3 regions of the Cytobacillus kochii genome follow, and region 3 is predicted to be linked to each of the others. Evidence: riboswitches for the same ligand, from Rfam matches in the RefSeq annotation. Region 3 holds a riboswitch; each other region holds the start of a gene.
The links. A riboswitch is a leader RNA that binds a small molecule or an ion and turns the genes downstream of it on or off. The one in region 3 is predicted to bind S-adenosylmethionine.
Positions count from the first base shown of each region.

Region 1: another riboswitch for S-adenosylmethionine. It lies ahead of mtnK (S-methyl-5-thioribose kinase); the one in region 3 lies ahead of LG276_RS07745 (PLP-dependent aspartate aminotransferase family protein).
Region 2: another riboswitch for S-adenosylmethionine. It lies ahead of LG276_RS19330 (methionine ABC transporter ATP-binding protein); the one in region 3 lies ahead of LG276_RS07745 (PLP-dependent aspartate aminotransferase family protein).

Region 1 covers NZ_CP085254.1:1,163,649-1,167,936, reverse strand. Annotated here, with positions in the region: gene LG276_RS06335 (sugar ABC transporter substrate-binding protein) at 1-561, opposite strand, end outside; gene mtnA (S-methyl-5-thioribose-1-phosphate isomerase) at 558-1,610, opposite strand; gene mtnK (S-methyl-5-thioribose kinase) at 1,607-2,791, opposite strand; SAM riboswitch class I at 2,938-3,091, opposite strand; SAM riboswitch class I at 3,294-3,397, shown strand; gene LG276_RS06320 (2,3-diketo-5-methylthiopentyl-1-phosphate enolase) at 3,496-4,288, shown strand, end outside.
Region 2 covers NZ_CP085254.1:3,786,406-3,790,693, forward strand. Annotated here, with positions in the region: gene LG276_RS19325 (methionine ABC transporter permease) at 1-531, opposite strand, end outside; gene LG276_RS19330 (methionine ABC transporter ATP-binding protein) at 524-1,549, opposite strand; SAM riboswitch class I at 1,663-1,767, opposite strand; gene LG276_RS19335 (O-acetylhomoserine aminocarboxypropyltransferase/cysteine synthase family protein) at 1,856-3,172, opposite strand; SAM riboswitch class I at 3,253-3,358, opposite strand; gene LG276_RS19340 (hypothetical protein) at 3,447-3,782, opposite strand; gene LG276_RS19345 (thioredoxin family protein) at 4,053-4,288, opposite strand, start outside.
Region 3 covers NZ_CP085254.1:1,441,974-1,446,261, forward strand. Annotated here, with positions in the region: gene LG276_RS07735 (MBL fold metallo-hydrolase) at 1-708, shown strand, start outside; gene LG276_RS07740 (CoA pyrophosphatase) at 742-1,368, shown strand; SAM riboswitch class I at 1,434-1,534, shown strand; SAM riboswitch class I at 1,718-1,828, shown strand; gene LG276_RS07745 (PLP-dependent aspartate aminotransferase family protein) at 1,905-3,704, shown strand; gene LG276_RS07750 (aliphatic sulfonate ABC transporter substrate-binding protein) at 3,729-4,288, shown strand, end outside.

The sequences.
Region 1 (4,288 bases), 280 kb from region 3:
AGCTACTTGTCTTCTTTCCATCGGTGCAAATCCAGCTACCCAAATCTTAACAATATTTGCTTTCCCTCCTGCATCTGCAGCAAGCTTGGTTAATGTCAACTTCGCCATTTCTTCATCGCCTTGTTGAAGTACAGTTACATCTTTCACTGCAATATCAGCATCAAAGACCACTACAGGTATATTTTGTGCAGCCGCTTTTTCTACTCCTTGCGTTAACGCTTCCTTCGTTCCATGATCAATTAATATCCCATCAAATTTTTGATTAATCGCTGCATCTAAATTGGAAGCCATTTTTGCTAAGTCACCTTCAGAAGTAAATACTTGAACGGTTCCACCAAACTTTTCTACCTGCTCTTTTACCCCTTCAATATATTGTGCAGAAAAAGTTCCTAAATTAATTTGCATGATTAGTGCGATCTTTTTATTAGCTAACGGATGTACACTATTCTCTTTAGTTGATGCAGTTGCTTCACTACTTGAATTGCTCCCTTTTGGCTGGCAGCCTGCCAAGATTAAAATAAAAATAATAAGAAACGCTAATAGTATACGATTGTTCTTCATGCCCTAACTCCCTCTTCTGCTTTATTCAATTGTGCCAATTTGTTTCGATCAGCTTCAAAAATGCCTTTTTCAGTAACAATTGCAGTAATTAAATTAGCCGTTGTCACATCAAACGCCGGATTAAACACTTTCGTTCCTTCTGGTGTGATCTGGTTTGCCCCAATATGAGTCACCTCTTCTGCCAACCTCTCCTCAATCGGAATATCTGCCCCTGATGCGATAGAAAAGTCAAATGTCGACAATGGCGCAGCTACATAGAAAGGAATTTGAAAATAGTTTGCTAAAATAGCTAGTTGCCATGTACCGATTTTATTCGCTGTATCTCCATTGCTGGCAATACGATCGGCCCCGACTATAATCGCTTCAATCCCCTTGGTTGCTATGGTATGAGCAGCCATATTATCAGTAATGACCGTCACATCCACATTGGACTGTTGAAGCTCCCAAGCAGTTAGACGCGCTCCCTGAAGAACCGGTCTCGTTTCACAAGCATATACTTGAAAGTCAACACCCTTCTCCTTGCCTAAATGAAACGGCGCTAGCGCTGTACCATATTTTCCCGTAGCAATCGTTCCCGCATTGCAAATCGTTAATACCTTTTTCCTACCATTCAATAGACTTAGTGCATTTTCACCAATTTGCCGACAAATCTCCTCGTCTTCTTGATGTATTTTCTTTGCTTCTTGCTCCAAACTGATAATTGTCTCCTCTGTTGAATACAGCGTTTCTATTACTTTCATCATTCGATCCAAAGCCCAGAACAAATTAACAGCTGTCGGTCTAGAGCCCGCTAGATAAAGATAATCTTCATGAATTCTAAGATGGAAAGTTTCAATGTCGACCCCTTCGTATTTTTTTGCAGCAATCGCTAAACCATAAGCAGCAGTAATTCCAATAGCTGGCGCCCCTCTTACTTTCAACTGAATAATTGCCTCAAAGACATCTTCAATGGTTTCGAGTTCTATCCATCTTGTTTGATGGGGTAATAAGGTTTGATCAAGAATTTTCAATCTACCTTCTTGCCATTCAATTGGTGTTGGTATACTCATGATGTATACGCCTCCAGTTCCTTAAGAAGTTGCGAGATTGTTCCTATGTTTTTGCGATTAATAATCAAGGATGAACCTAATTGAATCGTTGACTTTTTCACATATAATCTAATTGAACTATCTTCTATTCCATCAAGATCCTTCACATGAGACAATCCGATTGTTCTCCGAATTAATTCACATCCCACTACTCCGATAGCATCTTTAAATACTTTAGCTAGAAAAGATTCTAGAGCGCCTGGTACTTTCGTAAAAGGATTAACAACAGAATTTTCCCAAGCTTCTGAAAAATATTGAGAAAACACATCCCATACTTCTTCAATCTGTTGACGAATAACGATTCTATCGTTTTCGTTTCGTACAAGTACTTGGAAAATGAGATGGGCAATATATTGACCGACATCAAATCCAATCGGACCATAAAAGCCGAACTCAGGATCAATCACCTTCGTCTCACTCTTACTCGCAAATATACTCCCTGTATGTAGGTCACCATGTAGTAAGCTCTCTGCTTCTGTGAGAAAAGCATATTTTATTTTGGCTACTTCAAGCTTCAACTTGTCATTAGCCCATAGTTGCTGAACCACTTCAGCCAACTCAGCTTCAAAATCATTCGTTTCCACATCAAAAAATGGATCGGTGAATACTAAATCCTCAGTGATTTTACATAGTTCCGGATTTGAAAATTTAGCGACCAATTTCTTTTTCTCAAACGGATGAAGAGCAAAATCTGAAGTTGAAAACAATGTCTTTGCTAGGTACTCCCCAATATGAGCTGATAACTTCGGATAATGATCCCCTTGAATCAATCCGTCTCTTACAATTGTCAGATGGGAAAGATCCTCCATCACAGTTAATGCTAGCTCTTCATCTGTTGCTAGTACTGCTGGGAGGAGGTGAGGAACGAATTCACCATGCTTCTTAAGGACTTCTGCCTCCAGTTTTGCTCGTTTAAGTGTTAGTGGCCAGCTTTCCCCGACTACTTTTGCATAAGGGAGTGCTTGCTTAATAATTACACTTTTACGATTAGAAGTAATACGGTAAACATAATTCAAATTACCATCACCAATCTCTTCCACCGTTATTTTTTCATCCGGTAAAAACAGCTTTAAACTCTTCACGTATTCACACGCAGATTCCTCTGTCAAAGCGCGGTAACCTATATTTTCTAAAACAGCCATATCTCTTCCCCCTTATTTCTTTATTTATCTGTGGCACAAAACAGGGGTGACTACATGAAGAGATATAGTCGGACCTGCTTTGTCACTACAGAAACAAAAATGCCCCTTTCCAGTACAGAAAGAGGCATTCGTCATGACGATTTTGCCTCTCATCTTTCAGAATAACTTCTGAATGGAATTAGCACCGTGCCTTACATTAGGCGCAGAAATTCTCTAGCTGCGCCTCGTTTCACAACGATATTACGGTCGGTTGCTGGGTTTCATCGGGCCATATTTCCCTCCACCTGCTCTTGATAAGAGTATAAAAGATTCATTTTTTGAAATATCTTGAGCAAATACTAGCACCGATTATAAAAAAGTGTCAATCTTTTTTTAAAAAACTTTTCATCTTTTTATGGATAAAGGAATTTTGTCATATAACGTAAAAAATTCTCTGTTGACAGATAAAACACCTGGTGACATAATACAATTGTGCAAAAATTTAAAACGATAATCATAAATTTTCTTATCAAGAGCAGGCGGAGGGACGAGCCCGATGAAGCCCGGCAACCGATTCTAAATGAACACGGTGCTAATTCTTGCAGCAATCATGCTGACAGATAAGGAGAAGGTTCTATCACTGCGAACTAACCCTCTTCTTATTGATTAAGAAGAGGGTTTTTTATTGTCAATGTAAATTCGAAACCATCAGGGAGGGTTCTCATATGGGAGATGTAATTGCAACTTATCAAGTATACGCAAGACCCGGTTCATTAGAGAAAAAAGCAGAGGATATCGCTTTAGGATTAACGATAGGCTCGTGGACAGCGTTACCATTACTTGAGCAAAAACAATTACTAAAACATAAAGGCAGAGTCACTGCACTACAAGAGTTTTATGATGATGAACATCCCAATCGATTCGGTGAAGTAAGGTGCGAAATTAGTATCGCCTACCCTACATATAATTTCACATTTGATATTCCAGCAATCTTAACAACCGTATTTGGAAAGTTATCTCTAGATGGTGAAGTAAAATTATTAAACCTAGAATTTGATAATGAGGATCTTTCCCGTTTTCCAGGACCAAAATTCGGTATAAAAAATATAAGATCGAAACTAAATACTCAAGACCGCCCATTACTTATGAGTATATTTAAAGGCATCATCGGCAGGGATATTCACTTCTTAAGAGAACAGTTAAGAGACCAGGCTATGGGAGGCGTTGATATTGTAAAAGATGATGAAATTCTTTTTGATGTCAACATCTCTTTTGAAGACAGAATTATCGCAGGTAAAGAAATACTAGATGAAGTCTATGAAAAGACTGGAAAAAGGACACATTATGCAGTCAATTTATCTGGGAGAACAATGGATTTAGTAGATAAAGCAAAACATGCGACCGAATTAGGGGCGGATGCATTATTATTCAATGTTCACACTTACGGTCTAGATATGCTCCAAACACTAGCTGAAAACAGTGAAGTGCAGTTACCTATCATGGCACATCCTGCATATA
Region 2 (4,288 bases), 2.2 Mb from region 3:
TAATCCTCCTGCACCTATGACACCTGCCATCGCCGTATATCCGACTAGCGCAATCGCTGTAACGGTAATACCCGAAACAAGCGCTGGCATAGATTCAGGAATGAGTACCTTCCATATAATTGTACTTGTTTTTGCACCCATCGATTTAGAGGCTTCAATGACACCTTTATCAATCTCACGTAAGCCAATTTCCACCATTCTTGCATAGAAAGGTGCTGCACCAATAATGAGTGCTGGCAATGCTGCATTTTCTCCAATCATTGTCCCTAAAATCATTTTTGTGAAAGGGATTAGTAACACAATCAAGATTAAGAACGGAATGGATCGAAAGACATTAACAAATGCCGCAATAATTTTATTAACTAGCTGATTTTGCCATATATTCCCTTTAGAAGTTAAGAACAAAAGTAATCCAAGAATAATTCCTAAAATAAACGTGGCTATAACAGAAATACTTGTCATATATAAAGTTTCTTTTGTTGCTTCCCACATTCTTTCCCAATCCACATTTGGTAGCCATTCATTAAGCATGGGAAATCACCTCCACGCCAACCTTCTGCGAATGAATATATTCAATCGCGCGGGTAACCTCATCCGACTCTCCATCTATATGAATAAATAAGGTACCGTAAGAGCCACTTTGTGTTTGGGATATCTTTCCTTGTAATACATTCACTGTTACATTGTAGTGACGAATTAAGTTTGTGATTAATGGTTGTTCCGCTGAACCACCTACAAATCCAAGTTGAACAATTTGGCCATTTGGATAAGCACTCAGTAAATGTGTAATCGTTTCCTTCGTTTCTTCCGGTTCGGTCACTTGTTGAACAAAACGCTTCGTAATAGGTTCTTTTGGCTTTTGGAACACATCTAGCACTTCGCCAATTTCAACAATTCTTCCACCTTCCATGACAGCCACACGGTGGCAAATCTTGCGAATGACATGCATTTCATGCGTAATTAACACAATAGTTAACCCTAAACGTTCATTAATATCAACAAGTAAGTCGAGAATACTATCAGTTGTTTGCGGATCTAGAGCACTTGTCGCCTCATCACATAACAGTACTTTAGGATTATTGGCAAGTGCTCGAGCAATACCTACTCGCTGTTTTTGTCCACCGCTTAATTGCGAAGGATAGGCATCCTCTCGACCATCTAGTCCGACCAATTTAATTAATTCATTAACTCTCTCTAGTCGCGCTTTCTTAGGTACACCAGCAATTTCTAATGGAAACGCAATGTTTTCTCGAACTGTTCGAGACCATAATAAATTAAAATGTTGAAAAATCATGCTTATTTCTTGTCTAGCCTTTCTTAAGCTAGCACCTTTTATGCGAGAAACTTCATTCCCAGCTACAGATACAACGCCTTCAGTCGGGATTTCAAGTCCATTTAACATACGAATCAATGTACTTTTACCTGCACCACTGTATCCGATTACACCGAATATTTCACCCTCGTTAATTTCGAGGTTAACATTGTCTACTGCATTTACTTTCCCGTTTTTCGTTGAGAAAATCTTTTTTACATCTTTTATTGAAATCATCTTATACTTCACCTCTTCAATCCAGAAAAACCAACACATTTATAGCATATCCATTGTTTTTAAAAAAAGCCTTCCTGCTTATGAGCAGAAAGGCTTGTTATGAAAATTCCTTTCTCTCATCTTTCAAAGCTAATGCTTTGAGTGAATTGGCACCATTTCAATTAAATGACGGTTGCCGGGCTTCAAAGGGCACTTCCCTCCACCTCTCTAAATAAGAGCAAACTATGAATATATTGAATTTTTTTGTGTACCTGTGTAATAGTATCATGTCATTGAAGTAGGTGTCAAATCTGAAAATAATAGTTGTTAGGCCCTTATATTTAATGAAGCAATACCGGTTGCCGCTTCAATAGCAGATTCAAGATCATCGATCAAATCTTCTACATTTTCAATTCCAATTGATAATCGGATTAAGTCTTCAGGTACACCTGCTTGTTTTAACCCATCTTGATTAAGTTGTTGATGCGTTGTGCTTGCTGGATGTATAATAAGACTTTTTGCATCACCTACATTCGCTACATGTGCGAACAGCTCAACCGAATTAATAACCTTCGCACCTGCTTTGCGCCCACCAGATATGCCAAAAACGACAACTGCCCCTGCACCTTTAGATAAATATTTGTCTGCTAATTCTTTATTAGGATGGTTGTCATCGCCCGGATAAAGTACCCAATTAACAGCAGGGTGATTATTCAAATATTGCACAATTTTTTTCGTATTAGCAATATGTTCTTTCATTCGAACCGTTAACGTTTCTAAACCTAAAGTGAATTGGAAGGCGCTTTGTGCACTTAGTGCTGGACCTAAATCCCTTAGAAGCTGCACTCTCGCCTTAGTAATATATGCTACAGGGCCAAGTGCCTCACTATATACTAAATCGTTATAGCTTGTATCCGGCTGACTTAATCCTGGATACTTCTCTGAATTCCAATCAAATTTACCACCGTCAACAATGATTCCCCCCATTGTCGTCCCATTCCCCAGTAACCATTTCGTAGCAGAATGAACAACAATATCTGCGCCATGCTCAATCGGCCGACATAGATAAGGAGTTGCAAATGTGTTATCAACCACTAACGGCACACCATGTTCATGGGCGATATTAGAAACCGTTTCAATATCTAGTACTTGTAAACTCGGGTTACCAATGGTTTCGGCAAATACAGCTCGTGTCTTTTCATTGATTGCTGCTCGTAGTTCCTCTTCATTATTCATATCGATAAGCCTAACGTTGATGCCGTACTTTGGTAAAGTGACTGTAAATAAATTATATGTACCTCCATATAAATTAGAGGCAGCTACAATTTCATCACCCGCTTGAACAATATTAAGAAGTGCTAAGTAAATGGCTGCTTGCCCGCTTGCTAATGCTAATGCGCCTGTTCCCCCTTCTAACAATGCAACTCTTTCCTCAAACACAGTAACCGTTGGATTATGAATACGAGAATAAATATATCCTGTTTCTTTTAAGCCAAATAAGTCTTGCGCATGCTCTGTATTTTGGAATTGATAAGCATTATTTTGATAGATTGGGACTGCTCTTGCCCCTGTTACTGGATCAGGTTTTAGCCCACCATGAACACCAATTGTTTCAAAACGAAGTTGCTTTTCTTTTTCTGCCATTTTACATCTCTCCTCTTTTTTAAATTGGAAAGAAAAGACGACCAAAAACCCTCTTCACAAAGAAGAGGGTTTATCATCTCTTCTTATCTATCAGAGCTTTTATGCTCTGCTGGAATTAGCACCGTGTATCAAACAACCGGTTGCCGGGTTTCATAGGGCCAGTCCCTCCACCACTCTCGATAAGAATATTTAATTTTCTAATTATTCTAAGGATAGAATAACAACCTTTTTTTGGGAAGTCAATCTTTTTTTAGTACATTTGATATATTTTTGATTAATTTTGATTTAACAGGAAAATGGCATCTAATTTCAATAATTGTCTAAAAGTCGATTTAAGGATGATATGCTTTTCATCCACTTGTTTCTTTAGACTTGTACGCCCTTGAAGCAAAGAATGAAAGTGGTCAGCAGTAGTTTGAATGTTTATATGATAATTTTTCAATGGGCGAGCATGTTTAATTAACAGCCTTTTACGGTCTAATGTCAAATACAATAGATTTTGTTCTAATTCTACTCGTATCCTTATAGGTTCCTTTAACATCATTAAAATATGATCATTTACTCTTAAAGATTGATTGAAATGATAAATGAGTTTCTCTATTGAAACCACCTCCTGCCCCGTCTTATATTCTATAATTCTGTTCCAAGAAATGATTTCCTTCTCCTAACTATCGACTTTAACCGACAGAACATTTTATTTCCAACAATGTTCACACCTATTTCCCGAGAAATATGTCAAAAGCTAGACTTATCGACAGAAAAAAGATACAGCCCATCGGTTCATCTGCATAGAATGAGTGAAAGGTGTATTTAAATATTTGCGCAAAACCCCTTGATTGAAAGCATAAGAAAACCACTTATTCCTAAACAATAAGTGGTTTTAAAATTGAAACTGTAATTCATATGATTGAATTTGCTCAAGTAAATAAGGTACGGAATGGAAAGCATAAAGCTTATCAACTAACTCTCCTTTTTTAAACACAAGTAAACACGGTACACTTTCAATTTCATACTTTTCGGCTACTGCTGGCAAAAAATTCAGGTCGGCTTTTCCTATAGGAAGGTTCTGCAACAGTTGCTCAGTAATTGTTAGCATTTTCCCGGCAACTTGACATG
Region 3 (4,288 bases):
TTCTTAGAACAATGTCCAGAAGCAAAAGTATATGTTCATCCAAGAGGTAAACGGCATTTAGCTGACCCTAGTAAATTAATTGCTGGTGCTAGAATGGTATATGGCGATGAGTTTGATCAACTATTTAATCCGATTGTGCCAATTGATGAGAAGAGGTTAGTCGCGATGGAAGAGGGACAATCATTGGATATCGGTGGACGTTTGTTAACTTTCTATGATACCCCTGGCCATGCAAAGCACCACTTTTCAATCCATGATTCGAAAAGTAATGGCTTCTTTACTGGCGATACAATTGGCGTATTTTATCCTGGCATAGCAAGAAAAGGATATCCATTAGTCCTGCCATCGACTTCTCCTAATCAGTTTGATCCAGAGGCGATGTTATCTTCTGTTGAAAAAATCGAATCACTTCAACCACAACATATCTTTTTTGGGCATTATGGTGAGGGCCCTGAACCAAAGGATGTTTTTACACAAATTCGTTATTGGTTACCTATATTTACTTCAGTTGCAGATGACGTTTTTCTCCAAGAAAATGACATAATAAAAATGCAGGAAGCCATACAATCGGAATTGTTGGAACAAGTAAAACATTATTTATTAACAGCGCACCATGTTGAACTTAGTGCAGAGGATAAGAAGCTAATAGGCTTAGATTTAAATGTCTGCACAATGGGGATGATTGATAGATTGCAGAAAGAGAAATAAAGATTTAAGTCGTGTGGTTTGGAGGTAATTAACATGGATTTGGAAGAAATAAGATCAGAGATACAGCATCGTCAATCAGATATATTGGGTAGCTCTAGATTGGTTAAATTCGCTGTTCTTCTTCCCCTAATAGAAAAAGATGGAGAAATACATATTTTGTTTGAAGTACGGTCTTTATCTATGAGAAGACAGCCAGGGGAAATTTGCTTTCCTGGGGGGAAAATGGATCAAGACGATGTGGATTTGATTGAGACGGCAAAAAGGGAGACCAGTGAAGAGTTAGGTATCCCAATTGGAGAAGTCTCTGTTTTTTCAGAACTTGATTATGTAGTGACACCTTATGATACAGTGATTTATCCGTTTGTAGGCACAATAGAGAGCATCAGTGATCTTAAGCTAAATCCAGAGGAAGTGGATCAAATTTTCACAGTACCACTTGCTTATTTTTTGAAAGAGGGACCATCAATTCATTATATTGAGATGAAGCCAGAGCCTAATAGTAGCTTCCCTTATCATCTCATTCCTAATGGGGAAAAATATAAATGGCAAACGCGAAGGATGCAAGAAATTTTTTATACTTATAAAGGTCATGTGATATGGGGGTTAACAGCTAAGATACTGTATCATTTTTTGACACTTATCCAGGATGAAAATAAATAAATTTTCAAAATGTTATTGACGATTCCCTATAAAAGGGTATATGATGTTAAACAAATAAATAGAACTTCTTATCCAGAGAGGCGGAGGGACTGACCCAGTGAAGCCTCGGCAACCAGCAATCTTTTGTATGGTGCCAATTTCAGAGGATATTATCCAAAGATAAGGAGAAGGTGAGCGTGTGAATTCAAAGCCCTTCTGCCCTTCTTGGTGGAAGGGCTTTTTATGTGATGAAGCCAATAATATTTTATTGGAATATAAAATATATTCAGATTTTATATTGACGACAATTTGTTTTTTGGATATAATTCTATTTGTAATTAAAGTATTAACGCTTTAAAAAATAAAATATTTCTTATCGAGAGTGACGGAGGGATCAGGCCCTATGAAGTCCGGCAACCTTCAAGCAAATGCTTGAAAAGGTGCTAAATCCTGCAGGCAGTGAATGTCTGGAAGATAAGATGAGGCAACCCCCTCTTCTTATGAAGAGGGGGTTATTTATTTTAATTATCCGACTAAAAAGTAGAGGAGAGTATATAATGACGAATCAATTTAACACTTATGATGATGAGACGATTTTATTACATGGAGGTCAATCACCAGACCCGACAACGGGATCTCGTGCAGTTCCTATTTATCAAACGAGTTCATATGTTTTTCATAATACAGATCATGCGCAAAGCCTATTTTCATTGGATGAGACGGGAAATATCTATTCACGAATCGGTAATCCAACGGTAGATGTATTAGAAAAACGTATTGCTTTATTAGAAGATGGGGTAGCGGCAGTAGCGACTTCATCTGGAATGGCAGCTATAGCTCTTTCGATTATGAATATTGCCCAAGCGGGTGATGAGATTGTTGCAGCTTCGAACCTTTATGGTGGAACATATAATCTTTTTGCTATAACACTTCCGAAATATGGGATTAAAGTTCATTTTGTTGATGGTTCTGACCCTGAGAATTACCGTAAAGCGATTACGCCAAAAACTAAGGCTTTATATGGAGAGATTATTGGGAACCCAAGTCTTCATGTCCTAGATGTAGAGGCAGTTGCAAATATTGCTCATGAAAATGATATTCCTCTTATTATTGATAATACTTTCGCTTCACCTTATCTTTGCAAACCAATCCAATGGGGTGCAGATATTGTCATTCACTCGGCAACAAAATGGATTGGAGGTCATGGAACAACAATTGGTGGACTTGTAGTTGATGGCGGACGATTTAATTGGAATCATGATAAGTTTCCTGGTTTTACTCAGCCAGACCCAAGTTATAACGGTATTGTTTATGCGAATGAGTTTGGTACTCTCGCTTTCAGTACAAAGCTTCGTGTTCAGTTGCTGCGCGATTTTGGGTCATCATTAAGCCCACATAGTGCATTTCTTTTACTCCAAGGATTGGAAACACTCCATTTACGTATAGAGAAACATACGGAAAATGCAGCGAAGATAGCTCATTTCTTAAACGCCCATCCAGCTGTCGATTGGGTCGCATATCCAGGTTTAGCAGAGCATCCAGCGCATGAACTCGCGAAGAAATATTTAAACACTGGCTTCGGTTCCATTGTGAACTTCGGTATTAAAGGTGGCCGAGATGCAGGTAAGAAAGTGATAGATACCATTGCATTGTGGTCTCATGTAGCCAATGTAGGGGATGCGAAGTCACTCATTATTCATCCGGCTTCAACCACTCATCAACAGTTAAGTGCAGAAGATTTAATTAAAAGCGGTGTAAGTGAGGAGCTCATACGTTTATCAGTTGGGATTGAATCGGTTAGAGATTTAACCAATGACTTAGATCAAGCCTTCTTTGAAGCGACTGGTATTTCTTCGAAGGGAGAACAAAAAGGAGAAACAGCAGTAAATGATGAAGGTGTTATTCGGTGGGCATTACAATCATCCTCATTAAAAGAAGATGTGGATGGCGAAGAGGTGCAAAGAGCAAAAAGGATTGCTGTTGTTGGTTTAAGTGGAAATCCTGCTAGACCAAGTTACCGTTTAGCAAGAAAAATGCAAAGATTAGGTTATCAAATCGTGCCAGTTAATCCAAGAGAAACAGAAGTATTAGGTGAACAGGCATATCCAAATTTAAAATCCATTCCTTATACCATTGATATTGTGCAAGTATTTAGAAGCCCTGAAGCTGCGATAGAAGTGGCGAAAGAGGCAGTAGAAATCCAACCAAAAGTGTTCTGGCTGCAAGAAGGTGTCATTTCTCCAAAAGCAGTTGAAATAGCAAAAGAAGCTGGACTTGAAGCGGTACAAAATCGCTGCACATATAAAGAGGCACAGAGATTAAGAGGTTCTATTGTAACCTTTGCTTGTGAAATTTAAAACCGAGGTTGAGGAGAGTCATCAATGAAGAAATGGTTCGTATTTTTAATTGTCGTTTTATCAATTGGATTCATTAGTGCTTGCGGGGATAGTGAGGCAAGCACTAATGATAGCAATGGCGAAGGAAAACCAGAAAAAATTGTTTTAGACTATGCCTATTATTCTCCAACAAGTGTCATTTTAAAGAAATTCGGTTGGGCAGAAGAAGCGTTTGCCGAAGATGATATTGATGTTGAGTTTGTCCTCAGTCAAGGGAGTAATAAGGCACTTGAGTTTCTTAATAGCAGCAGTGTAGATTTTGGTTCAACTGCAGGTGCAGCGGCATTAATTGCAAAAGCAAATGGTGCTCCAATTGAATCAGTCTATATATACTCAAAACCAGAATGGACGGCATTAGTTGCACCGAAAGGATCAGCTATCAAATCAGTTGAAGACTTGAAGGGAAAGAAAGTAGCAGCAACGATTGGAACAGATCCATATATCTTTTTACTGCGCTCTTTAAATGAAGCCGGATTGACATCAACGGATGTAGAAATCGTTAACTTGCAACACGCTGACGGTGGAACGGCATTAACAACAGGGCA